DNA from 3 places in the Corynebacterium kroppenstedtii DSM 44385 genome. Region 2 is predicted to be linked to each of the others. Evidence: riboswitches for the same ligand, from Rfam matches in the RefSeq annotation. Region 2 holds a riboswitch; each other region holds the start of a gene.
The links. Region 2 has a riboswitch for cobalamin ahead of metE (5-methyltetrahydropteroyltriglutamate--homocysteine S-methyltransferase). Riboswitches for the same ligand answer to the same signal wherever they lie in the genome.
Positions count from the first base shown of each region.

Region 1: another riboswitch for cobalamin. It lies ahead of CKROP_RS02020 (ABC transporter substrate-binding protein); the one in region 2 lies ahead of metE (5-methyltetrahydropteroyltriglutamate--homocysteine S-methyltransferase).
Region 3: another riboswitch for cobalamin. It lies ahead of CKROP_RS00195 (CbtB domain-containing protein); the one in region 2 lies ahead of metE (5-methyltetrahydropteroyltriglutamate--homocysteine S-methyltransferase).

Region 1 covers NC_012704.1:501,988-508,239, reverse strand. The annotation lists gene CKROP_RS02025 (FecCD family ABC transporter permease) at 1-636, opposite strand, end outside; gene CKROP_RS02020 (ABC transporter substrate-binding protein) at 633-1,766, opposite strand; cobalamin riboswitch at 1,903-2,050, opposite strand; tRNA gene CKROP_RS02015 (tRNA-Asp) at 2,190-2,263, opposite strand; gene CKROP_RS02010 (MFS transporter) at 2,585-4,060, shown strand; gene CKROP_RS02005 (glycerophosphodiester phosphodiesterase family protein) at 4,060-5,142, shown strand; gene CKROP_RS02000 (hypothetical protein) at 5,375-5,572, shown strand; gene CKROP_RS10525 (hypothetical protein) at 5,600-6,025, shown strand; tRNA gene CKROP_RS01990 (tRNA-Glu) at 6,236-6,252, opposite strand, start outside.
Region 2 covers NC_012704.1:2,018,447-2,024,698, reverse strand. The annotation lists gene metE (5-methyltetrahydropteroyltriglutamate--homocysteine S-methyltransferase) at 1-1,778, opposite strand, end outside; cobalamin riboswitch at 1,815-2,103, opposite strand; gene CKROP_RS08515 (ATP-binding cassette domain-containing protein) at 2,267-4,654, shown strand; gene CKROP_RS08510 (ECF transporter S component) at 5,060-5,749, shown strand; gene CKROP_RS08505 (energy-coupling factor transporter transmembrane component T family protein) at 6,120-6,252, shown strand, end outside.
Region 3 covers NC_012704.1:39,497-45,748, reverse strand. The annotation lists gene CKROP_RS10415 (histidine phosphatase family protein) at 1-310, opposite strand, end outside; gene CKROP_RS11390 (hypothetical protein) at 756-914, shown strand; gene CKROP_RS00200 (CbtA family protein) at 1,199-2,050, opposite strand; gene CKROP_RS00195 (CbtB domain-containing protein) at 2,106-2,348, opposite strand; cobalamin riboswitch at 2,614-2,832, opposite strand; gene CKROP_RS00190 (rhomboid family intramembrane serine protease) at 2,894-3,730, opposite strand; gene CKROP_RS00185 (peptidylprolyl isomerase) at 3,850-4,389, opposite strand; gene CKROP_RS10410 (hypothetical protein) at 4,502-6,130, shown strand.

The sequences.
Region 1 (6,252 bases), 930 kb from region 2:
GACTGCAAAGATGGCAGTGCTGAGAGCAACCGTCTGCCAGGATGAACTCGCCAAGGAGCCCAGCATCCAGAACAGCACTCCACGCGTGGTGTTCGCGTCGGCTGAAAACATGATGAGGAAACTGGTGAGAGCGGAGAAGAGCTGAGTAATGGCAACCCCCGCCAGAATAATGTTGTGGTTACCATTCCCCGCGGCCCACGCGAGGAGAAGGACGAGCGAAAACGCTGCTAGTGCTCCCGCGAAAGCTCCCGGCGCCATCACAAACGACGCCGCCGTCGAGGCAGTAAGAACGACCACTACGGCCCCAGCCGAGGCTCCGGAACTGATACCAAGCAGGTAGGGGTCGGCCAAACCATTGCGTAGCAAAGACTGCAGCACGGCACCGCATATGGAGAGAGCAGCACCTGCCACTGCAGCCAGCAGCGCACGTGGCATACGCAATTCCCAAATCGCGTTTTGCTCTAAAAGAGTGACCCCTTCGGGCGTCGAACTAAGACCTAGTTTGAAAGCGACAACTCGCCATGCATCGGTCATCGAAACACTCAATGGCCCCAACGTTATAGAAAATAAAATTGAGACAAAGAGAGCTACCAGCGATGCACTAACGAGAATCCAGAGTTTGACTGTCGACGTCACTCTTCTCTATTCCCCTGCTCTGACGGAGAATTGTCCTCTGAGGAGCCCTGACCATCATTCTTGTTGCCATCAGCGAGAGCATGAGCAACCTTTTCCATGCCATCAACAGTGCGAATTCCAGGGTTGAGATCACCACCGGCAACCACAATCAAGTGGTCATTCTTCACTGCCTTCATATTCTTCGCGACCGGGTTATTTTTAAGGAATTTGATCTTTTCCTTGGCGGTCTCGGCAGTTTGCTGCTTACGGGTGAGGTCTCCCACAACGAGATAATCGGGGTCTTTCGCGGCTATGGCCTCCCACCCAATTTGTGGCCATTCTTCCGAATTATCCTCAAACACGTTCTTGAGCCCGAGCTGGTCCGCAATAATCTGGGGAGCGCCTTTACCACCGGCCATGTACGGGCTTTCTGAATTGGCAAACCAAAAGGCTACAGACGTCCCGGAAGGAATGTCTTTACTTGAGGAGCTGAGGTTGGCAATGCGGTCCTCTAATTTCTTTTGGAGCTCATCACCTGCGGCTTTGTCACCCATGATCTCGGCGAGATCGTGAATATCTGTATAGATATCAGACATCCGGAGTTTTTCTTTCCGACCACCGTCGCCATTATCACCCGGCTTATCCGACTTCGTGCATTCCGTGTGATCGAGATATGCCGGTACACCGACCTTCTTATAGCTCTCGTAACTTCCGGAACCACTATCAGCCAACGTTTGCGCAAATGTCGCGGCTACAAAGTCTGGGTTTTGATCGAGAACTGTCTCCATCGAGGCGTTGTTATCGGACAAGCGTTTGATCTTGTCATTCTGAGCCTTGAGATTATCCAAAATTGGATCGGTCCAGGTCGCTGTACCAACAACTCGATCACCGAAGCCCATTGACAATAATTCCTCGGTCACACCTTGGTTTAAAGCAACGACGCGTTCAGGTTTTTGCTTAATCTCCAAATCCCGGCCGCAATTCTTCAGGGTAACCGGATAGTCTCCCGATTGATCCCCCTTCGACGAAGCGCTATCCGATGCTGACTTTTCTGCATCATTTGAGGATTCATTTCCCGACTGACAACCGGCCACTCCCAGCATGGTTACCGACGCGAGAATAGCCACGCTCAACCTGCGTTTCCGCGTCATTCGGCGATTGCTTGGTGATTGGCTTGCAAGTGTTGGAGTCCTCCACGAATGGTCCGAACCAGAGTGGGAAAAGAGTGAGAAACCGCGCATGGAAAACTATCCTCTCTACCTAAACGCGAGATATCGAAGCTCACGGCTAGCCTTCCAAGGCAAAACGCGGTATCCGGACTTAACGCAAAATAGCGTGTCACCGTTGCGCGTCAGTTGCAGATTCGCACTGCATTCCCCGCATTTCCCAGTTTGATGGCTATCCGTCTACAGGTAGCTTACGGTAGAGCTTCTCAACTACCCATTTATGCAGGAGAAACACGGCGACACTGGGGAGATATATTCGGGGTTATACGACGGCGGCCTCTACGACAGTGATGCTGCGGCCCCCGGAATGCAAAAACGGCCGGACACAAAGTCCGGCCGAAATAAATGCGACCCTGACGGGACTTGAACCCGCGACCTCCGCCGTGACAGGGCGGCGCGCTAACCAACTGCGCCACAGGGCCATCAGCACGTCTATTAAAAGAGCGCCGATTGCGTTGAGTAGCTCTCTCGGGGAGCCGCTCGAACGTGTTAGAACTCTACACGGAACACAGAATGTCCACAAATCACCACGTCAAGACCGTTTTCTGTAAGAAAACAGCGCGAAAAAATGCCCTAAACCGCCGCGGGGTCACCGGAGGTCCCCGAAACCTACGCAACCGTCGCTTAAGGATGAGGGTTTTATCCCCATTCGGGGGATATGCGGGCCTGTCTGACCTCGACCGATGCGACAGTTACCAATTGATAATATTTTTTAGGGTCCCAGCTACCGCATAATATTTGGCGTGTCACAAGAGAAAACTGCGCGCCAATTATCCTTCCGCGCGCTCCCACCACAACCCCTGCTCCCCGCAGACGAAATCGCCCATAAATATCCTCGGCTCCGTCTGCAAGTATTCATGGGGATATTCATAGGATATGCAGGCTTTTACCTGGTCCGAAACAACATTTCGCCAGTCGCCGCACTGATCAAGAACGACGGCATCCTCGATACAGTCGCCATCGGCATTATTGCCAACGCCGTCTATATCTCGTACGGCCTCTCCAAGTTCATGATGGCCACGCTGTCTGACCGCGCGAACGCACGACTGTTCATGCCACTCGGACTCGCACTGTCAGGCATCACCAACATCCTTCTGGGAACCATCCCCGCCCTCCATGCCACGGTGGCCATCTTCACCCTCGTCATGTTCATCAACGGGTGGTTCCAAGGCATGGGTTGGCCTCCGTCCGGCCGAGCCCTCGTCCATTGGTTTTCGACGACAGAGCGCGGGTGGAAAACGGCCATCTGGAACTGCGCTCACAACGTGGGCGGTGCTGGCGTCGGCATCTCGATCGCATGGGCATTGTCCATCACCGGAAACCAATGGCAATCAGCGTTTTGGCTCCCAGGCATTATCTCGCTCATCGTTGCTCTCATCGCTTTCCTATTAATTAGAGACACACCTGAGTCCGAAGGCCTCCCTCCCATCGAGGAGTACCGGAACGACCCGGCCAAAACCGAAGCAATCGACGACAGCGAGATCGCAAACCAGTCGACCTTCACCATCATTTGGCGCCACATTTTGACCAATCGCGTTATGGTGCTCCTAGCTCTGGCCAACATCTTTATCTACGTTCTGCGTTACGGAATCCTCAGCTGGACGCCTGTGTATCTCCACGACATCCACGGAGCTAGCCTCAACGGCTCGATCGCCGGATTCTCAACCTTCGAAATTGCCGGAATTATTGGCACCCTCATCTGCGGCTGGGTCACGGATAAAATCTTCCGCGGATATCGCACAAGTACCGGAATTCTCTTCCTCGGTGCAGTTGCTCTGTGCACCCTTGCTTACTGGCTCGTCCCCCATAACTCGCCCTTGTGGATTCCTCTGTTGTTAGTCAGCCTCATCGGTGGACTCATCTACGGACCTGTCATGCTGATCGGCCTTCAAGCCATCGACCTCGCCCCACGAAATATTGCGGGCACGGCGGCTGGATTCACGGGGCTCATGGGATACGTCGTTGGTGCAACGCTTGCCTCGACAGGAATCGGCTTTATCATCAAGCACTGGGGATGGAATGTCACGTTCATTTTCCTGCTTGTGTGTGCCTTCATCGCAATTGCCCTTATCGCCGGCGTCGGCAAGGACGAGAAATTGCTGATGGAGCATCACTCCAAGGCCAACGCGACCCCGGCCGACGCGACTGACACAACCGACACGACCGAAGCAACTGCCAACAGCACCAACGCACAGAAAAACGACGAAGGAGCCAAGTAATGAGAACTCCCCGGGCACGGATTTATACCGCAGCACTTCTGCTCACAACCGTCGGGTCACTGGCAGCGTGCAGCACCTCTGACAACGACAATGACACCTCCAGCGCCACGTCGGCATCAGACTCGACGACACAGTCCGCAGAGAAGACCAGCGGAAACCACGTCGACCTCGCAAGTTTTGATCTTCAGGCGCACCGCGGTGGCCGTGGCGAGAACACCGAAGAGTCCAAACAAGCTTTTGAAACAGCGATCGATGAAGGCGTCAATACTCTCGAAATGGACATTGTCCTTACGAAGGATGGCGTGCCGGCGGTGTGGCACGATCCGAAGATCGAGGACGAGAAATGCTCTGACACCCACCCCGCCACACCTGATGATCCGCAGTTCCCATACGTCGGCAAGAATGTTCATGACCTGACGTGGGATCAAATCAGCACGCTGAAGTGTGACAAGAAGCTCGCTGATTTTCCTGACCAGAAGGTGGCCCCCGATAACCACATTCTGAAGCTCAACGACGTTTTTGACCTCGTTAAAGAAAAAGGAGCCGACGTCCGCTACAACATTGAAACGAAGATTGAGGCGGATAAACGGGAAGTCTCTGCGACACCGGAAGAATTCGTTTCAACCATCATGGGTGTTGTTGACGAATACGGTGTTCGCGGCAAAGTGACCATCCAGAGTTTCGACTGGCGGTCACTCAAACTCCTGAAAGAACATCAGCCCGACGTCACCTTGGCCGCATTATACGACGAGACCACGTGGAAAAAAGATTCACCGTGGCTAGCCGATTACACCTACGAGAAGTACGACGGTGATGCTCTCAAGGCGATCCAGGCGCTCGGGGCTCAGATCACGTCGCCTGGCTATGCGCAGCCCTACGACACGAAGGTTGGCGACAAGGACTTCCACCCCGTCGCTGACCGCGACTATGTAGAAAAAGCGCACGGGATGAACATCAAAGTTCTCCCCTGGACGGTCAACGATAAAGAGACCATCAAATACTTTATCGATAACGCGGGCGTCGACGGGCTTATCACCGATTACCCGAAGCGAGGAATGGAGGTCCTGAAAGAGCTCCCGTAGATCGAGCCACCATATACCCGCCCGGCTGCTGTTTGCCGGGCGTTTTTGGGTTGTGTGCCGATTCGAGTTTCAGTGGATACACGCGACTGCTAGAGACGAGCGGGACTGACTCGGACAGGGCCAACTACCTCCGACCGGAACGATACTGGAACTAAGTTCGATATACTTAGCCAAGCATTGCACACTCAGGGTAGTGATGGCTGCCCACCGCAAACTAGATGAGGTGAACTAGATGTCTTCTTCGAAGACGATCTCATATCTAACTGTGATCGGCGGCGTGGTCGGTATTGTCGCTTGCTTCCTGTATGTCTTTGGCGTGGTTCCGAAAGAGGTCGGAGGAATCGGCCTCCTCCTGGGAGGCATCTGTTCCATTGAGTTCAATAGAAATCGGAAAAGATCATTAAAGCAGCTCCAACCCCATAGCGACTAGGTTTTCGATATCCGGAGGGTACGCATTGTGTTTGACTACATCCCCGAGAAACACGACCTCGACTCTCGCTATGTTAATTTCAAAGAAGTAAAAAGAACGAAATCCCGCGCTTACAAATTCGCAGTGTGGAGCTCATGCCTCGGCGGACATAATTTCTTTCTTGGCCAATGGTTAGTCGGAACGCTGCATTTCCTCTTTACCGCGGCTTTGGCCCCCATTTATGTGTTTATGGACTGGCAAACGCTCCTGGCCACTATCATCATCGATGTTATGTGGTGTTATTACGGGATCAAGAAAATCGCCGTATCTGACGAAGATGATCCAATATATTCGGGGCACACTCCAAAATGGTTCTTCCCACTAATGGTGATTCACATGAACACAATTATCTGGGATATTGACTTCTGGGCCCGAAAGCGTAAAAAGGCGGAGAAAGAGAGCTCAAGCAAGTAAACCACCCAGGGATAAACTGTCTTGTACCAGCGAGTCACATTGGGCGCGGGCTTTTACGTATCACAAGGGGGTTTTACGGAGCTTATACGCCGACCAGGGGGTAGCCGGCCCGTTGCACGTAGAACCAAAATAGAACCACAGACAGGTAGGGGCGGCTAATACGACAAACGAAAATCCCCCTGGCCTGCGATTACAGGCCAGGGGGTGCTGTACTCTCAACGGGGTTC
Region 2 (6,252 bases):
GTGAGCATCCCCTTTACCGGTTTGTCGGTGGCATCCTGCGCGACGCGGAACCAGTGCGTCGTTAGTGGCGACGGACGGGACACGTCGCCGGTGACGATGGGCGGGCGGACGCACCGCGACCCGTAGGACTGGACCCAGCCATTCGTGGTGGAGCAGTAGCCGTCCAGCTGTTCGGAGAAGTACTGCACCATGTCATTCCGCTCGGGCTCGCCGTGAACGAGGACATCGAGGCCAAGATCTTCCTGGGCTTTGATGGTGGACCGCACTTCGTCTTCCATCCGCGCGGTGTATTCGTCCTGGGTGATGGTGCCGTCGCGTTTGTCTTTCCGGGCGCGTCGGATGGCCGATGTTTGCGGGAACGACCCGATCGTGGTTGTCGGTAGCGCGGGCAGCGCCGGGCCGGTGCGGTCGCCAAACGGAACGCGGTGGCGGTCGTCCTCGGTGATCGAGCTCAGCCGCCGTTGAACATCGTCGTTGGTGGGTACACCCCCAGATAAGGCCTGGCTCGATGCAGCAATATAGTGCTCGTCGTCCGGGGTGCTTGCCGACGCGAGGGCACGGTGGAGGAGCGCAAGTTCTTGTATTTTCTCCTCGCCGAAGGCTAATCGATCGCGGACGTCGACGGGCAAACCGGGTTCCGAGCTACCCTCTTGTGCGTCGGTGCCGTCGGCGTTGCGCCCGAGGCGATAGGGAACATGGAGGAGGGAGCACGACGTCGAGGCCACCACCGGCCCGTGCTCGGCGAGTTTTTCGAGCGTGCGCAAGGCTTGTTCGATATCGGTGCGCCAGACGTTGCGGCCATTGACGATGCCCGCGACGAGAGTCTCCTCGCCTGTCCATGCATCGAGCCAGTGTGGGACGGCGCCGTCGGCGCTGGCGGCAGTGTTCCCTGTGGTGGTTTGTTGACTCGGGATGAGGTCGACGGCGATGCCATCGACGCCAGTGTCGCTCAGTGCGGCGAGAGCATGATCACCTGGGCCAAAATAGGTGGCTACCAGCAGTTTGACGTCGGCTTTTCCGGCGGCCTCGGCAACCTTCGTGTAGGCGGACCGGACGCGTTCGATATCGGCGTCGGTGACGTCGCAGGTCAATTGCGGCTCGTCCAGCTGCACCCATTCCGTCCCGGTGGCACCTAAGCGCGTGATGAATTCTGCGTATGCATCGATCAGCGGTTGCCACAGCCCGCCGAGGTCATCGTTGGATGCCTGATCAGCCAAGGTCAGGTAGGTGAACGGGCCAACCAAGACGGGCCGCACGTTGGCGGTGTTCCGCAGCTCGGCGACGTCGGCAAGAAAATCGTCGATAGTCAGATCAAACTTCGTGTCGACGGTGAGCTCAGGAACGATGTAGTGGTAGTTGGTGTCGTACCACTTGGTCATTGCCGACGGGGGAAGATCCGACGTCCCGCGGGCGGTGGCGAAGCGACGATCGATGTCGCGCGGTAGTCGGTTTTCTATCGACGGTGCTGGCGTGTGGTCGGGGGCTGTATGGTCCGGGATTGTGTTGAAGCGTGCGGGGAGAACGCCGAGGTAGGCGCTCATGTCGAGCACGGCGTCGTAGTAGCTGCGCCCCATGGTGGGGACGGATTCCATGCCGGCTGAGGCGAGGTTCTGTGTGTAGGTCGTGGTGAGTTCCCACGCGGTACGGGCCAGGTGGGAAGCGTGTTCTTGGGTTTCGCGCTCTTTATCTGCAGAGACTGATTTCCAGTATTTTTCGCAAGCGCGTTTGAGTTCGCGGCGTGGACCGATGCGTGGCACGCCAAGTGTTGTGAATGTCATTCCTGATCCTCGTCAGTGGTGGACACACGGGCCCGGCGGGCTCCGCGACGATAAGCAGGTATTCGGACTCGTGAGCACTCCGCTGGTGCGCGATGTAGTGCGCTGCTCCTGATGCTGTTCCTGATGGCCGTGAGGTTGTGGCCATCCGGGGCGGAACCTAATTGACACTGCTTCCCAGCGTTCTCCAGGTTGGGGAGGGTCACCAGTGCGTCATTGTGTCGTTTGGTTTTCTCACATACCGCTGCGGGACAGTTCCGGATTCGCACCGGATTCCCTGGTATTTCTGCTTCACGAGAGGGGCAAAACCATTCGCGGGGCAGAAGAACTTATCGCATTACTTATCGTAAACGGTGGTGGGCGGTGTCGTAGGTGGTGGCCCGAATCACTCCTGAAATGAGGAAAGCTTCTGAATCTGTAGGGATGGCCACAGTGGGGACGGTTACAGAGGCACGAGTGGCTGCAGTGCTGGTGCAGCTACAGTGGTGGGGATGGCTACTCAGAACACGTCGAAATTGCACGATGTCATTCGCGTCGTCGGGGCGTCGGAAAACAATTTGCGCCACGTCACCGTCGATATCCCGAAACGGAAGCTCACCGTTTTCACCGGTGTGTCGGGGTCGGGCAAGAGTTCGCTGGTGTTCGGCACGATCGCCGCGGAGGCGCAGCGCAGCATTAACGAGACGTATAACGCGTTTGTGCAGGGGTTTATGCAGGCCCCCAGCAGGCCGGACGTCGATCGTATTGAGGGGATCACGGCGGCCATCAGTGTGGATCAGTCATCGTTGGGCGGGGGTCCACGGTCCACTGTCGGCACTATTACCGATGCTTTGGCTTATTTACGCCTGTTATTTAGCCGTGTTGCCGAACCTCATATTGGTGGGCCTAAAGCATATTCATTTAATCAGCCGACGGTGACGGGCGGCGGCGCAATCAAGAAAGCGGGGCAGAGGAAAGGTAAGGCCAAGCGTTTCACCGTGATCGGCGGGCAATGTGTGACGTGCGAAGGTATGGGCACCGTCTCCGATTTAAAGCTGACCGAACTTTTTGATGACTCGCTATCCCTTAATGATGGTGCTTTAACCATTCCTGGTTACAAAGCTGGAGGGTGGTCAGTTCGGCAAATCGTGGAATCGGGATTCGTCAATGTGGATAAGCCCATTAAGGAATTCACGGATAAAGAAATGCACGATTTTCTTTATCGCGAGCCGGAGCGCATAAAAATAAATAACGTCAACCGAACGTATGAAGGCTTAGTTCTACACCTTAAGAATTCGATGCTGTCGAAAGATCGTGAATCTATGCAGCCGCATATTCGCGAGTTCGTCGACCGTGCGGTGACATACAAGCCATGCCCCGATTGTCACGGCACACGGCTCAATGAGGGGGCTCGAACGTCGACAATCGATGGAGTTTCTATTGCCGACGCGGCAGGAATGCAGATCAACGAGCTGGCCGAGTGGGTGGCGTCGCTCGACAAACCCCAGGTGAAGCCGGTTATTGAGAACCTTCTGGCGATGCTAGACACATTTGTCGATAGTGGCCTGGGCTACTTGACGCTGGACCGCCCCGCGGGGACGTTATCCGGTGGTGAAGCGCAACGGACCAAGATGGTGCGGCACGTGAATTCGGCGCTCACGGATGCCACATATATTTTCGACGAGCCCACCGCCGGGCTGCACCCGCACGATATCGAGCGCATGAATGCCCTGCTCCTGCGCCTGCGGGACAAGGGGAACACGGTACTCGTCGTGGAGCACAAGCCGGAAACGATTGCGATCGCGGACCATGTGATTGATATGGGGCCGGGTGCGGGTAAGGACGGTGGGACGGTGTGCTTCGAAGGCAGCGTGGAGGAGCTGCGTGAGAGCTCGACCGCGACGGGCACTCATCTGCACGATTCCATTCGCCTGAAGGACGCCGTCCGGGAAGCGACCGGCGCGATCACCATCGATCATGCTTCGTTGAATAATCTCGACGACGTTACGGTGTCGATTCCGCTGGGGGAGCTTGTGGCTGTAACTGGCGTGGCCGGCTCCGGGAAGAGTTCGCTGATGAGCGAGCTGCGGCGGCGAAGTGCTGAGCACGCATCCGGCAACTTACCCACCTCTGACCAGCGCCTCGTCTACGTCGATCAGTCCCCGATCAAGGGCGGCCGTCGATCCAACCCCGCCACGTACACCGGAATGCTGGACCCCATCCGCAAATCGTTCGCAAAGGCAAACAACGTCCCCCCGTCGCTGTTTAGCGCCAACTCTGAAGGCGCGTGCCCATCGTGTCACGGCTTGGGCACCATCGACATCGACCTCGGCATGATGGGCCGCGCCAGCTCTACCTGTGAAGACTGCGCCGGCCGGGGCTTCTCCGCGGAGGTCCTGGACTACACGTTGGGCGGCTCCACCATCGCCGACGTCATGGCAATGACCGTCGACCAGGCCCTCCCGTTCTGTCGAGAAGCGAAGGTTCGCAGCGCGGTCGCGATCCTTCGTCGGCTCTCCGACGTCGGCTTGGGCTATCTGACTATCGGACAACCATTGTCGACGCTATCCGGCGGCGAACTCCAACGCCTCAAGTTAGCCGTACACATGGCCGACGACGGCGGAGTCTACGTTCTGGACGAGCCGACGAACGGGCTGCACATGCAGGACGTCGACAAGTTGTTAACTCTGCTGGATAAGTTGGTGGATTCGGGTAAGAGCGTCGTGGTGGTGGAGCATCATCAGGCGGTGATGGCGCACGCGGATTGGCTCATTGACCTGGGGCCAGGCGCGGGTGACGAGGGTGGCCAGGTCGTGTTTGAAGGCACGCCGCGGGAATTGGTCGAGCAGAAGGAGCCCGGATTAACGGGGCGGTATTTACGGGAGGCTGTGCGGGCGTGATTGCCTACCGCACACCCGTCGACAATAAATAAGCTCGAGGTCAACACGGGTTTCCGGGGTCGGTGTTCCCATGGATTAAAGTCCCATGGGTTAAAGTATTGACAGCTCGAGGTGACATAGAGCGTTGTACCAGCAGCCGCGCGGAAACGGGTGGAACGCTGCTGAAAGCGTGCTTGGCAAAGCGAAGCGCGTCTAGCTGCACAGTTGCGCTGCGTTTCACGTGCCGCACGTGCATAATCAGTCCGAGAATGTGCCGGATACGGAGAACCTATGAGCACCAACGGCCCCGTCGAGCCCAATACATCACCAGACCACAATGGCCATAAACAAGGTACAGCGTCGAACACCCCCAAGCGACGCGTCTTCAACACCGCGAATGTGTGCACCGCCATCGCGATTCTCATTATGGCGGCGACGTGGTTGACGCTGGTCCTGATGCAGCCGGACGATCCTTGGGAGTCGCTTGCCGATGGTAAGGGGTCGATCATCGCGCTGGCCGGTTTCGGTGTGAGTGCGCTGATCGCGCTGATCGGGATTGTGCCCAAGCTGCCACCGCGGTCGTTAGCCCTGCTACCTGCGGCGTTGGTCATTAACATCGTGGTTGGGCAGGTGATCGGCACGATGCCGTTGCCGGTTCCTCTATACCTGGACTCCATCGGGACGGTTCTGATCGCCGCCCTTGCAGGTCCGCAGGCGGGCATGGCAACGGGTGTGCTGTCGGCTCTGATCTGGGGAACCTTCAACCCGACCGTGGTCCCCTTCGCGGCGGATTACGCCATGATTGGTTTGCTCGCGGGGCTGGTGCCGTGGACGAAGCGCTGGGTTCCCCCGATTGCCGGCGTGTTCGTCGGTTTGCTGTCCGCGTTGATGGCTGCGCCGGTGGCGTCGTTCATTTTCGGCGGGACGGCTGGTACGGGCACGGGCCTCTTGGTGACGGCGTATCGCGGGCTCGGTTTCAGCCCCATGACGGCGGTTTATCTGCAGTCGCTGACCTCGGACCCGATCGATAAAGTGATCGTGTTTACGCTGGTGGCGGCGATTATTGCGGCTCTTCCACTCCGGACCATCCGCTCATTTTCGACGAAGAAGTCGTAGGGGTTTTGCTGGCCCCTCCGGCGGGAAACCCTGGCTTGGCAGCTCGGTGAAAAATCCCTGGTGACGGTCGTGCGTAGCAGCGAACCAGAGTGGCGATCGCCCGTCTCATGTTCCTGCTCGAATTTTGCGGGCGTATATGGGCCTTTTTCGGACGATTTTCGACCATATACCCCCACACTTTCCCTGAACTTCCATATACCCCCGCAGTTTTATGGTCTTGATGTGCCGTTGCCGTCTAGCCTATTAATTGCCGACGCTGTTGATCCAGCACCGCACACATTTGCCGACGCCGTTGGTCCCGATTTCCAACCCCCACCCCATACCACCGCGACACCCTAAGGAGCCCAACATCCACCCGTACACCCCGCTCGTGACCGCCGCCTGCCTGATGGTGAGCGTCACCGTGCTCAACGCGCCGTGGGCGTCGGCTATCGGGATAGGCGTTGCCGTGGTGGCGTCGCTAATAATTAGGAATAAGGCAGCAACCCTGGCTGCCGTCACCA
Region 3 (6,252 bases), 470 kb from region 2:
ACTGCGCAACCTTCATTGGCGACACAAGAGGCAAAGGCTTTCCCGCCCACTCCCCCACATCCCACGGGCCCGGGTTGCCGACGAAAACGCGCAAGCGGGTGGATTTGGCCGCTTCTTCCGTGCCCGGACCCGCGTCGTTAATATCACTGAATTCCTCGTAACGACGCAGCTCGTGCCGGTAATCTGCCCACCGGACTGTGTCTTCTGACGACGCGAACCGCGGCAGACGTGCGCTCGCGAGGGGTGCCGAGACAACGATAAGCCTCACCACGCCGATGGTCGTGCGGCTCTGCCGATGAAAACGCCTCATGCTGAAATTATCCCACTGAGAGCGCCCTACTACGAGGTGACCTTTCCATTAACACAACGCATTCCCTCTTGGCACATTGTGGCTGTGCGATCACTGCGTGCTCTCTACGACCGTGGTGCCGGGCTGGTGGCCCCTGGCGGTTCAGCGAGACTCCTTCACCTCAAGAACGGAAAGTGATCTCCGGCGTACCGCATGCTAGGAGCATGTTAGCGAGCTGATTAATGGGGCATGTGAAGGCGTATGGGCACACATGCCCTGTTTCCATTGCTGTTCAATCCCACTTCTCATGGCCGGCAATGGGGCGTTCGAATTTGCTATGGTTACTTTCGGCCTTGACGTGATGTCAAGCCCCCTTTCGTTGCTGCGCGGCTGTCCCGCGTGAAGCACGTGGGGCCTCCTATCAGCGATGAAGGGGACCTCCAATTTAACGGAAGGAGGTGATGGTGTGGATAGGAAGCCTATTCCCAGAGGCCGTAAAGGCTGGCTGAAAGGCATAAGCAAAGCCAGGGCCGTGATCGTACGGATCCTCGCCCTGGCTTTGAAATATGGGCCTTTGGCTGGCCACTTAGCAGCTTTACTCGATCTGATCGAGAAGCTCTGCTAAGAGGGGTTTGCCCCGAGTAGGTCATCGTGTAAGGGCACGGTGGCCTACTTTTTTGAACCACCACGAAACCGTGGTGCTACTTCTCACAATAAAGTCTTCATTGTTGGTCTGCAAGCTATGTTGGCACCTAAATAGCTGTGTATCAGCCGGTATCGGTACAGACAGGCCACATATCCCGTGATCCCACGGATATCTTCCGGCACACACGATATGTCTACCAATATGACAACGCGTAGCTACGCCTTAAATTACATAGCTACGCGGAACGGTTACGGGATCTAATTTTAGGCCGCGACTTTTTCTTTCTCAGCCTGAACAGCGGCTTTATGAATGGCCTTCTTGGACACCAACGCGGTGCCAAATCCGATCACGCCCCAGAGGATACACTGGGCCATGAATGAGTAGACACGGAAATAGTAAAGATCATCTGCAGGGAACCCTGGGTACACGATCTTCCCATCCGGGTCTGTCAGTGGACGAGGCGTCTCAGAATTGTGTCGGCCGAACTCGTCGATGTTGGCATGCAAATGCCCCAACGACGGCAGCAACCGGCTAAACGCGTACATGATGACCGCGAAAACAACGGCTGAAATCAGGAAAGCAACCCATGAATCCATGCGCGCGGACAAAACCTTGTGCAGAAAAACAACCCCGACCATCACGATTACCGACGCGATAATCATCGTGAGGAAGAGCCATGTGCGCTGCTTAATTGTGTCCGGGTTACCGACGGCGGGCGGATTCGACGGGTACTTCAAGCAGGGAACGATGTACAGGCAGGCAAACATGGCGGCTGCAACACCAATAGCAGCGGCTCGAATGTTGGTTGGCTTTGCGTACCGAAGATACAGGCTGAACACCACCGCGTACAGCAGGCCCAGGGCAAGCCCCATAAGGACCATACCGGTACCGATACCCACGGTCGATTGAATTGTGCGGCTGAACAGTTCGGTTTCATCGCCACCAGTGGCAATACCAGCGGCTTTATCGAGGGCGTCTTGGGCCTCGTCACGCCCTTCCTCGTAATCGATTGCCCGGCTGATGATGGGCTCTGCCCACAGCTTGGCGAAGATGAAGGACAAAAGCCCAGCAAGTAAACCGAAGCCCCCGCAACGTAGAACGAATTGGCGTTCCATTTTTTAACTCCAAATATGGGCGTCTACCAGGAAAGCCCTGGCGACGACGCGAAGATTAGTGGCAGGGGAATCCCAAGAAGTGCCGGGAATCGTGTACCCACTCGTGGATATGCATGTCGTTACCGAAGACGCTGGTCGCACCCTGGTCAATACCAACGAAGTAGTACACCAACAGGCCAATGACCAGTGCAGAGAACAGCCACACAAATGACGAAGGAACATCGATCGCTTCTGCGAGCGCGCGTGCCGACGTCCGAGATGATGCTGGCTGAGCGGCATGAAGTGATGAATCGGTCATAACAAATACTTCCTCTTCTGGAAAATAAACAGTGCGTATTCCTACGCGAGTGTAGACCTCAATTATGAAAGTGAAGAAACGCCCTGGCATACGAGACCACGCGCCTGCCTGGGCGTTTCGTTATGGAGTAACAACACTAGAAGAAAAGAATTTTCCTAGTTTGAGAATTTGTGATGGGCGTGAGTTAAACTCCGCCTACTTTCACAAGAGAAAAGAATATAGTTTAGCCAACAGCAGCAACTCCTTTTGATATGACGCGTAACAAAGAAAGTAAATACAAAACGCGAGTATCTGGCTGCTTCGTTAAACACGATCCCAACCTGGGGTTTTCACCCCAGCAGATCCAATAATCGGGCTGTCCCTTCCTGGAACGACCAGGTTGACCAGGCGTACTGCCCAACCGCTAACGAAGTCACAGTGGCGCGACCGCCCCGGATTCTCACCGGGTTCCTCATCGTCTTGTACACACCAACTGTAGACCCCATCCCCGCCTTTTGGTAGCCCAGATGCCGATTTTCGTCGGGAAATACACCCAATCCGAGAATTTATACCCCCAGCGCGGAATCAACCTGTGCGATGTAAACCACCATCGCTCCACAACCGACCACGAACACAGCGACCGACGCTGACAGTCGCGCGATAAGCCTTCGCTGCGATCCACCGGCCCCCATCATGGCGCCTCCAGCACCACCGAGCAATGAGGTGCCACTCGACATCGAGCCAACACCGTGCGCCATACCCGCGGTGCCTAGACCAGCAGCGACGAACCGTCCCACACGTCGGCCCGGCCCGCGAACACCGGTCACAATCTGTGCTCCGTAGATCGCGATGGCCATCAGGGCACCCGTCAGCAATCCCCCAATATGCCCCCACAAGGAGATGCCCGGCGTAATTAACGAATACCCCAAGTTCACCACAATGAGGACGATAAGCGCCCTCATCTGCGGTTTATTGTTCAGATACATGCCCGCGGCAACAGCCATCAGGCCATAGATCACTCCGGATGCCCCCACGGTCAGGGACAGGGGGTCGCGCCATTGAATCATGGCGGCCGAACCGTAGCTTGTGCCCGCAAAAATGATCGCCATCGCCAGCGAACCATAGGTGCGCTCGATGCCGACCCCGAACACCCACAACATCACCCCATTGAACAGGAGATGCGTCAAGCCGGAGTGGAGAAAACTGAAAGTCAGCCCACGGAGGAGAGCTTCGTTATCGGGCGTCAGCGCGGGTAGATACAGCCACCAGGACGCCGCCAAGGACGATTCATGCGTGTTGCCGTCCAGGGACCCGGATTGCACAACGGTCACCAGGTACACGACGATGCAGGCAATCAGCGCGCCCGAGGTCACAGGGGTTTGGCGAATCGTCCGTGTCAGCACGTCATCACACGTTACACGTACCAACGCAGTACACGTACCGGAACGCTATAGGCACTGACACGGGCGCCACGTTACTCGTCGTCAATCGTCGGTACTAGATAGATTACCGACGACACAAACTAGTTCTCGACGATCTCCACGGAATCAATCACGATGTCGTCCAGCGGACGGTCGAAGCGATCGGTCTTTGTTTCCGCGATCGTGTCGACGACCTTCTGAGAATCCGCATCGGTGACCTCACCAAAAATGGTGTGGTGGTTGTTCAGGTGCGGGGTCGGGGCGACGGTGATGAAGAACTGGGAACCGTTGGTACCCGGGCCGGCGTTCGCCATGGCCAACAGGTACGGGCGGTCAAACTGCAGTTCAGGGTGGAATTCGTCGCCAAAGCGGTAACCGGGGCCACCACGGCCTGTTCCCGTCGGATCCCCACCCTGGATCATGAAACCGTCGATGACGCGGTGGAAAATTGCGCCATCGTAGAACGGGCCCTCTTCTCCACCCGAAGCATTGCGCTCCGAGTAATCCTTCGTGCCCTTAGCCAACCCGACAAAATTATCGACGGTCTGGGGAGCATGATTACCGAAGAGGTCGATAGAAATATCGCCACGATTAGTGTGCAAAATCGCGGTTGCTGTCTTCTGCGTACTCACGACACTCATTGTACGTAGTTACTAGACGAACCGCCCCCTCACCCCACTACAGTAGTAAAAGACACGTTATAAAGATCCGCCTCTGACCACGAAACCGGTAAGGAACCACTGAGGAAGAACCATGAACTCGTCGGACACAACCATGTTTTTGCGCGCGGCACGCAACCTCTCCGATGCCCGCAAACAGCGAAAAGACAATAAGGAAGCTCGCGACTTCGACCCCGTCGAGCGCCTTGTTGAATACGCAAAAGCGAAGGAATCCAACCCCGGGAAACCGCGTGGTCAGGGCGATAACGGTAAGATAGATCAGAACGCCAACGATTCGTCCTCTGATAATTCCTCCGAGGCTAAGGGGAAGAAGGACAAGAAAGCGGCTAAGAAAGCTAAAAAGCAGGAGAAGAAGAAGGACAAGAAATCGTCCTCCCAAAGCTCATCCAAGGAGAACTCGGCCATGTCAAAGAAGAAGTCCACTCTGGAGCAGCTGCGCGCTTCAGCAAATCCCACTGCCGTGGCTGTCGTTGATCGCATCCGCGAAGAGAGCGAACGCGCTTATGACCTTGCATCCGACAAAGCGGATAAAGCTGGCAAGAAGTTAAATAAGGCCCGCGCCAAGGCAGAAAAGAAGGCTAAGAAAGTTCAGAAGAAGGCGGATAAGAAGGCCTCCAAGGCTCGGAAGCAGAACGCGAAGAAGGCCGATGCTCTCCAGAAACGCGCTGAGGCTTTCCAGAAGAAGGCCGCAGAGTTCGCAGACAAGGCCACCGATAAGGCCGCAGAGTTCGCGGACAAAGCTTCAGACAAAGCGAGCGAGTTCGCCGGAAAAGCCCAGGACACCGCATCCGACGTTCGGGGCAAAGCTGCGGAGACCGCCAGCAATGTTGCAGCCGCTGCGTCGAACAACCTGCCTGATTCTGTCAGCGATCGCCTGCCCGATTCCGTGACCGATTCACTGGATCAAGCGGCTGGGAAGAAGACGAAGCGCAGCAAGAAGCCTTTATTTATCGTCCTGTTCGTTGCGCTCGTTGCCGGTGGCTGGGCAACGTACAAGTCTCGTTCCTCCAAGAACGTATCGACGGAACCGCCGAAGAACAACGACGAGCCCCACTTGGTGTACAAGACGGAAACCCCGACGTCGAACTCCTCTGCCGACAGCAAAGAGGACAAGGTAGAGGATGCCAAGGAGAAGGCAGCCGACGCTCAGGCCGCGGCGGCTGAAAAGGCCGACCAGGCCAAGGAGAAGACCGACGAGGTTAAGAAAGCTGCCCAGAGCAAGGCTGAGGAGCTGAAGGACGCCGCCAAGGACAAGGCGGAAGACCTCAAGGCTGCTGCTTCCGACGTTGCCGATCGGGCTGCGGATAAGGCAGAGCAGGCTAAAGCTGATGCTAAGGACGCCGCTTCCCGCGCCGACGACAAGGCGGACGAGGTTAAGAAAGCTGCCCAGAGCAAGGCTGAAGACCTGAAGAAGGAAGCTAAGGACGTCAAGGCTCAGGCGGAGAAGAAGGCGAAGGACGCTAAGAAGTCTGACGGCAAGAAGTCCGCTCCCAAGAACAGTGCGCCGAAGAACAGCGCTCCTCAGGCGCCGAGTGCCAAGGCTAAAGCTGGCAAGGGTTCTGGCAAGGGCAATGCGACCAAGAACAACGGTGCTCAGAAGCCCGGCGCATCGAAGAACAACGGTGGCAAGAAGGGCAACAATGGTAAGAGCAACTCCGCGAATGGAGCCGGCCGCCACGCCCTCAAGGACGACAAGAAATAGGGCTATCTTCACGGTCGGGTCCAACCCCCGATCCAATGCCCGGTCTAACCCCCGATCCACCGTCTAGGAAGCTTTCCTAGGTGGTCGGGTTCCCGCCATATCGCTCCGGCGTATGGCGGGTT